2 regions of the Peribacillus sp. YIM B13472 genome follow, and region 1 is predicted to be linked to the other one. Evidence: riboswitches for the same ligand, from Rfam matches in the RefSeq annotation. Region 1 holds a riboswitch; the other holds the start of a gene.
The links. A riboswitch is a leader RNA that binds a small molecule or an ion and turns the genes downstream of it on or off. The one in region 1 is predicted to bind glycine.
Positions count from the first base shown of each region.

Region 2: linked by a shared signal. The riboswitch ahead of ACFX4I_RS16705 (amino acid permease) and the one ahead of ACFX4I_RS09590 (amino acid permease) in region 1 are both predicted to bind glycine.

Region 1 is NZ_JBHZPG010000009.1:58,596-62,817, reverse strand. Features, by position in the region: gene ACFX4I_RS09600 (sodium:solute symporter family protein) at 1-197, opposite strand, end outside; gene ACFX4I_RS09595 (DUF3311 domain-containing protein) at 194-394, opposite strand; gene ACFX4I_RS09590 (amino acid permease) at 683-2,026, opposite strand; glycine riboswitch at 2,235-2,313, opposite strand; gene ACFX4I_RS09585 (amino acid permease) at 2,816-4,201, shown strand.
Region 2 is NZ_JBHZPG010000022.1:11,434-15,655, forward strand. Features, by position in the region: gene ACFX4I_RS16705 (amino acid permease) at 204-1,583, opposite strand; glycine riboswitch at 1,885-1,941, opposite strand; glycine riboswitch at 1,945-2,044, opposite strand; gene ACFX4I_RS16710 (hypothetical protein) at 2,303-2,548, opposite strand; gene ACFX4I_RS16715 (amidohydrolase) at 3,266-4,222, opposite strand, start outside.

The DNA.
Region 1 (4,222 bases):
GCCCAGCCGCTGCCGCCAAGGAAGGAGAAGGTCGTATAGATTTCCCCGGCCATCAGCAGAAAGACGAAAATCGCACCAAAACCACGTCCGCCCACCGTCCATTGTTCCAAGTCCATATCTTTTCCTTTTGAAGAGCGTATCCCTAAAAATATCGATAGAAGTAAAAATGCTAAAATGATTAAGAGAGCAATATTCATTTCTGGTCACCTTCCCGATTCCTGGGATCCAGCTTATACATGATGCCCAATATGGCAGAGGTAAGGACAACCCACATAGCCATCCAGAACATATTGAAAGGCATCCCTAATACGTATGGTTCTATTTTATTAACAAAAGGTAGAAATCCTAGTATGCCTATAAAAGGAACTAGAGTAAGGATATATATAATCTTCATTAAACAAACCCCTCCGTTTTAAATAAGTGAAACGTCCATCAATGGGGTTTATTCTTCAATGCCACTGATGGCTGGGTGAACCAAACCGGGAAGGAAAATTCGTGCATGTCCGATTTACCTTCTTTTAAAAAAGGTCCAATGATATATAATAGCTTACACTATTTTGATATAAAATTTAATGCAGTTGCCTGATATATTTGAGCAACTGTGCGCAGACAGCCGGACCCTGATATGTTCATAAAACAGATAAAGCCTTGAATTCATAGTGAGTTCAAGGCTTTATTTCCTTTAGCTATATTTTTTTCGAGTATTATATAGTATTACCAAAAGTATGAACCAGATTGGGGTCAAGAGCAGTGATAGTCGTGTTGCTTCAGCGAATAGCATAACAATAAGGATGAACAGGAATAATCCTAATATGGCGTAATTGACAAAGGGTGTAAAAGGAGCCTTGAAAGTCGATTCGGCTCTTAGATCAGGCCTTGTTTTTGAATATTTGATATGGGAGATCAAGATAATGCTCCATACCCAAATGAAACAGATGGCACTGATGGTCGTCACGACGGTAAATGCCTGTTCAGGTATCAGCTTGCTTAATAATGCCCCTATTGATACAACGATTGTGGATGTTAATAAGGCATTGCTCGGAACAGCCTGTTTATTTAATTTTTCCAGTTTAGCAGGGGCTTCGCCATTCCTGCTTAACGTATAAAGTATTCGGCTCGTTGAAAATAAACCGCTGTTGCATGCAGAAGCAGCGGATGTCAAAACGACGAAGTTGATGATCCCTGCAGCGACAGGAATGCCGATTAACGCAAAGACCTCTACAAATGGGCTGCTCGTGGCATCCAGTTGTGTCCATGGGTTGACGCAGAGAATGACGAATAGTGCACCAATATAGAAAAGTAAAATCCGGACAGGGATTTTATTGATGGCAGATGGAATGTTCTTTCTCGGGTTTGCCGTTTCTGCTGCGGAAACCCCGACCAATTCGACACCGACAAATGAGAAGACGACCAGCTGTAAAGATAATAGGAATCCAGAAATGCCATTAGGGAACATGCCCCCATGATTCCATAGGTTCGTTACGGAAACCGTTCCGCTATTGGTATTGAAGCCGATGATCAAAAGAATGATTCCTACGATGATTAAGGCAATGATCGTGATTACTTTAATGATGGCAAACCAGAATTCCAATTCACCAAATAACTTAACGGTCAAAAGGTTCAATCCTAACAGAATGACTAGGCATATTAGAGCCGGAATCCATTGAGGGATATCGAACCAATATTGCATATAGACGCCGACAGCTATGATATCGGCCATTGCGGTCATGATCCAACAGAACCAATATGTCCACCCTGTTACGAAGCCGGCCCATGGACCGACATATTCGGTTGCAAATTCAGTAAATGATGTATACCCTGCATTGGATAATAGCAATTCGCCCAGCGCCCTCATCACAAAAAACAAGGCAATCCCTATTATCAGATAGGAGAATATAATGGAAGGTCCAGCTAATTGTATGGCTTTTCCGGATCCTAAAAATAAACCGGTGCCAATGGTTCCTCCTATTGCAATAAGTTGTACATGTCGATTTTTTAAATCTCTTTTTAATTCCTGTTTAGCCAATTCTTACGCCCCCGTTTTTTATAGTCTTGTTAGTGAATGATTTCAACCTGCATGGTCTTGGAGAGAGGGACGTGATTTCTTGCCCTGCTTGCCTATTCCATTGGTTTTCAAGAGTGTAGTTTTAAGTCCAATCACAAAATGGACAATAAAAAAAAGAGATTGGATAATACCAATCTCTTAAAGGGTTCAGAATAACAATTCTATCATTCGTTACTCTTCTGTCCTTTTGCCTGAGATTGTGAATCCTTCGGCGCTGCATCTTGTACAGTCTCTCCAGAAGCTGCTCCTGCTATAGTGTCATCCATAGCATTCATCGCTTGCTTGTATGCGGTTGTGAAGAAATGTCTGTCAGTGTCAATCTTCCACTGTTACATCATTCATTATGCTTATAAAATAATATTGGAATTCTATCATCTATTTTTCGGAAGGTCAACAAGTTTTTTTGAAGTGAAAACGGCAATAGCTGCAGTTTTATAGTGGTCTTAATATTTTTTAAGGTACTTGAAAAAATTGTTTTTTGGATGATCACTATTATGAAATATTGAACATCATTTTTTTGAAATGATATTTTTAGATAAGGGAAATTGCCAAGATATATTTGGTAACTGTTTATTTCAAAAATACAATTGTATTTTTACAGAATATTTACTATTATAAGATAAGAAAACATAATTGAAGTGTTATTGATATTTTTTTCGATAAAGCATTTCTAACCGCAATAATTAATAGAGAGTCGTTCGTGTTAAGGATGGAAAAGCATTACCGATATTGCATCAGGGGGAGTTAATCATGTCGAACAAGGAATTAAAGAGAGGGCTGGAATCAAGACATATTCAAATGATAGCTTTGGGCGGAACCATCGGGGTCGGGTTATTCATGGGTTCTGCGAGCACGATCAAATGGACCGGGCCCTCTGTTATGCTTGCTTATGCAATCGCAGGTATTTTTATATTTTTCATCATGCGTTCCATGGGTGAGATGCTATATTTAGAACCGACTACAGGTTCTTTTGCAACCTTTGCAAGCAGCTATATACATCCCTTGGCAGGTTATATGACTGCTTGGAGCAATTGGTTTCAATGGGTAATCGTCGGAATGTCCGAAATCATCGCGGTTGGGTTGTATATGCAATATTGGTTCCCCGAGTTACCTGCTTGGATACCAGGTGTGGTCGCCATGATCATCTTGGGGGCGGCAAACCTCATTTCCGTTAAATCCTTCGGGGAATTTGAATTTTGGTTTGCGCTTATAAAAGTCATAACGATTATATTGATGATCATTGCCGGCCTTGGCCTTATCTTCTTTGGAATAGGAAATGGCGGGGATGCAATTGGATTATCGAATCTATGGGAAAATGGCGGCTTCTTTACGGGAGGCTGGACAGGATTCTTCTTTGCGCTTTCCCTGGTCGTGGCATCCTATCAAGGCGTTGAGCTTATCGGCATCACAGCCGGAGAAGCGAAAGATCCAACGAAGACCGTAACAAAAGCGATCCAATCAATCATATGGCGTATATTAATTTTCTATATTGGTGCCATATTTGTCATCGTGACAGTCTTCCCTTGGGATCAACTGGATGACTTAGGAAGCCCATTCGTTTCAACCTTTGCTAAAATAGGTATCACAGCAGCAGCAGGAATCATCAATTTTGTTGTAATCACTGCGGCAATGTCTGGATGCAACAGTGGGATTTTCAGTGCAGGGCGTATGCTGTACACACTTGCATTGAATGGCCAAGCTCCAAAAGTCTTTGCTAAAGTATCTAAAAATGGAGTGCCGGCATACTGCACGATCGCTGTACTATTAGGATTGGGCATCGGGGTTATCCTGAATTACCTTGCACCGCCGCAATTATTCCTTTATGTGTACAGTGCGAGTGTATTACCCGGGATGATTCCATGGTTTGTCTTACTTATCAGTGAGCTTAAATTCAGAAAAGTAAATGCCGCTGAAATGGAGAAACATCCGTTCAAGATGCCGTTGGCCCCTTACAGTAACTATGCGACAATTGCCTTCTTACTGATGGTGCTGGTCGGTATGTGGATCAATCCTAGTACCCGGATTTCCTTAGTTGTCGGGATCGTTTTCCTAGCCTTGGTCGTAGCAAGTTATTACATGCTGAAAATGGATAAACGAACACCATTGGATGTTAGATCCGATGATGAGATTTCCTGATAAGGTAACAAAAAAAGCCCT
Region 2 (4,222 bases), on a different contig from region 1:
ATAGTTGTTGATAATAATTATGTCAAGCATTTTTGAAAGCGCTAACAAAACTATTCTAAAATATTTTTTCAAATTATAATATGATCATCCAGATATCTTAAAGCTTTTTATAACGGAGATTTTTTTCTCACCGAGTTGGAAAATATGGAGCGTCAGCTATCTGGACAAACACCGTTAATAGAATCAAAAGGGTTTCTTGCCTTTTAATTCCCCGCTACCTCTCTCTGATTCGCCTGTTCTACCTTCGTTTTGCGCACCTTATAAATCGCAATCAGCATAATAAACCAAACAGGAGTTACGAATAAGGCAACACGAGTATCGTTCGCAAGTGCAAGAACAACAAGGACGAATGTTAGGAAAGCAAGGATCAAGTAATTGGAAAATGGATAAAGTGGTAATTTAAATTTGTTCTTTTTCACTAGATCTGGTCTTGTTTTACGATATTTCAAATGGCTGATGACTGTAATTCCCCAAATATAGATGAAACATACTGTAGAAATACTTGTAATTAAGGTAAATACTCCTTCAGCCATTAAATAGTTCAAAACAACGGAAATTAAAATGACAACAGTTGAAAAGAGCAATGCATTGGAAGGCACTTTACGGTCATTAAGTTTTGCAAACGGTACAGGTGCATTTTTATCTTTGGCAAGTGAGTATACCATCCGGCTTGTACTGAAGATTGCGCTGTTACATGCAGAAGCAGCCGATGTAAGGACGACAAAATTGACGATACCAGCAGCTCCAGCGATACCTACAGCCACAAATACTTGGACAAATGGGCTTTCCGTTGGGATGATTGCGTTCCACGGATAAACACTCATTATGACAATAAGTGCGCCAATGTAGAAAATTATAATCCGAATAGGAATATTATTGATCGCTTTGGGGATAACTTTTTCAGGATCTTCAGTTTCACCTGCTGTTAGTCCTACAAGTTCAATGCCAACAAACGCAAACACTACCATCTGGAATGAGAGGACAAAACCATTTATTCCATTTGGGAACATACCTTCATGACTCCATAGATTCGTGAAACTTGCTGCGCCTGAATCAGTGGAAAAGCCTTTAATAATCATGAAAATACCAATAACAATTAGTGCTAGAATAGCTATGACTTTAATTAATGCGAACCAGAATTCCATTTCGCCAAAAAGTTTTACGGTTGCAAGGTTCATAAATAGCAGAATGACAAGAGCAATTAACCCTGGCATCCACTGTGGTACAGAGGGAAACCAATATTGAGTATAAAGACCAACTGCCGTTAAGTCGGCCATTGCGATTGAAATCCAGCAAAACCAGTAGGTCCAGCCGGTTACAAATGCAGCCATATTACCTAAATAGTCTCTTACAAAGTCGACAAAGGAATGATAGTGCAAATTAGATAAGAGTAGTTCTCCAAGTGCGCGCATGATTAAAAAGCAAATGACGCCTGTAATCATGTAAGCAATTAAAATTGATGGCCCGGCTAAATGAATAGATTTTCCTGCTCCAAGAAATAATCCCGTTCCGATTGCCCCACCAATAGCGATGAGTTGTACGTGCCTGTTTTTTAGCCCTCTATCCAACTTTTGTTCCTGCATACGAATTCCCACTTTCTACTTTTATAGGATACTTGGATTTTTTTCCAATAAAGGGTCAGTCCTTCAATGAGTGTGAATTATTAACGTACTGGGGAACTGCCCTACAGATGTAAGCGCTTTCTTGGTTAGGTACTAGATATAGTTTTTTTGAAACAGATCTACCAACCTTTTTGAAAATATGGCGTTAATTGTACAAATCCAAAGATAGACTCATATATCTACAGGTCTTATTGCACCTCCTCTCTTTTTATCTTTCCTAGTACAAAAAGGACAGAGGAAAGATAGGGATTTTCCTACCTTCCTCTGTCCTTTTACCTGAGAGTTTAACTCCTTCGGTGGCCTATGGCTCTCTTCAGAGACGCGTCCAATTGTAGTCCTTTTACCTGAGAGATTAGTCCCCTGCTTTTTAGGGTTTGCTCCTTCGGTGCTAAACAATGTTTAGTCTCTCCCACAATTATCATCCGCTGATATAAAGTTGTTTTAATAGTTGTATATTATCGGGTTTTAATGGATATTTCAATGATTATCTGAAAAAACTTTATTTTCTGAAATTTTAACATAGACAATTTTGAACTTTATGAACAGGTATAATTTAGATGTTATTAGTTGCTTTTCTATGTCGCAAGGAATCCAAACAAGCTTATGTATAAGCGAAACATTTTTACATTTTTCCGATTGACAATACGGCTAAATTTTAAAGATGGGAAAGGACATAATGTCTATAGTTTTAACATAATTGATGTATGGAAAAAGAGAAAATTCGAGACTCGCGAGAATGCTTGCAGCAGTATAGATTGCTTTGGAGCTTCCTCCCTAAGTTCAGCAGTAGATTCAGAAGCTTCCTTTTCTTTAGCAACTTCCTCTTTGTCCCCACCACCTGCTATATTAGCAATGATGATAATTGCTAGAACCCATACCCACGACTTCTTTGGCCTCTTTAGCTTGCTTTTCTTTTCCTTATCCATTTTACCTCATACCCCCTTTACAGTTTCTCAGTCGGACTGTTGTAAACAGAAATAGAATAACATAATTTAGAACAACAAGGTTTAAATTTATCATTACGTATTCATTTTGACTTTCTTTGTTAAATCATAATGTATTCGTACCAAATATAAAAAAGGAGGATTTACGAACCCTTTTATTGTGGAATTTCGGATGAGAGGAAGTTGATGAATATTCCTACGTAGTAAGGTTTACAGTTTTGTCCACATTAAAAAGAAAAGACAAAAACCACATCTTGTTGTCTTTTCAAACTAGGACTTTAATTTAGTTAGCAGCACCTTTTAAAACTGGTTTATAAAGTATGATCAAATCAATACATTACTTTGTTAAAATAACATATTTAGATTGATCAAAACACGCCCTTATTAGAAATTCAATCGAATCATTATTTTATAAAAAGGGTTGATTTATTTGTATTTCCTATTTAATGATAGGTGAAAATTCGTTGTTATCGTTGCATTTTCCATAGGAATAGGCTGGTTAAATTTTTTATTTATAGAAACAGTCTCCCTTACCTCGCACCGTGCATGAAAGTTTCCCTCCACACGGAGCTTTGTCTATCAGCTACAACCAACCTTTATTAGCCTTTCTCGGTAATCGTAATGCTTTTTATGAATAGAATTATCTAATACAGCAAAGCATGTGGTCATCTGTACCGCACCTTAAAAATGATTCTACCCCTAATCTAACCCATAATAACCATAAACAACATATCCTACTGCCTTTGCTGCCACGAGAAGGGCATCTTCATCGATATCAAATTTAGGGTTATGATTAAAATAAGGTTTTTCTACTCCTCTAGGTGTACAAGCAATGTAAAAGAAGCAGGAAGGAATTTTTTCAGCATAGTAAGCAAAGTCTTCAGAAGGCGGCATTGCTGGAAATTCCTTCACTTCTTTAATATCTTTATCATTTGCATTCTTCAGAATCTCAGCAACCTTTCCTGTTAATTCAGGATCATTGTATAGAGGGGGATAGTCATTCGTGTAGGTTAGATCACATGTTACGCCAAATTCTTCTTCAAGTCCTTTTACAAGACGTTTCACTTCTTTTTCAATCGTTGCTTTTGTTTCAACTGTCATATAACGGATATCGCCTTCAAGCTCTACGCTGTCTTTAATGACATTGAATGTTCCTTTTCCGTCAAAAGAACCAATCGTAATCACACCAATATCAAATGGACTTAATCGACGGCTAATAATCGTTTGTGCGGCTGTAACAAAATGGGCACCAGCCACAATGGCATCATTCGCTAGATGTGGTGAGGAACCATGTCCACCTCTACCTTGTATTTTTAATTTCATATAAGCTCTGCCGTTAAAAGAATATCCAGCATGATAACCAACCACTCCTGCTGAATCCATTGGCAGGAGATGGATTCCAAATATATTATCTAAATCGTCAAGCACGCCGGATTCTACAATACTCTTTGCCCCGCCTGGCGGAACTTCTTCCGCATGTTGATGAATAATTTTGATTGTACCTGGAATTTCATCTTTTAATTGAATGAGGCAATCCGCTAAGACTAATAAATAGGCTGTATGACCATCATGGCCACACGCATGCATAACGCCTTCAATTTTTGATTTAAAGGGTACTTCCGTTTCTTCGGCGATTGGAAGCGCATCAAAATCAGC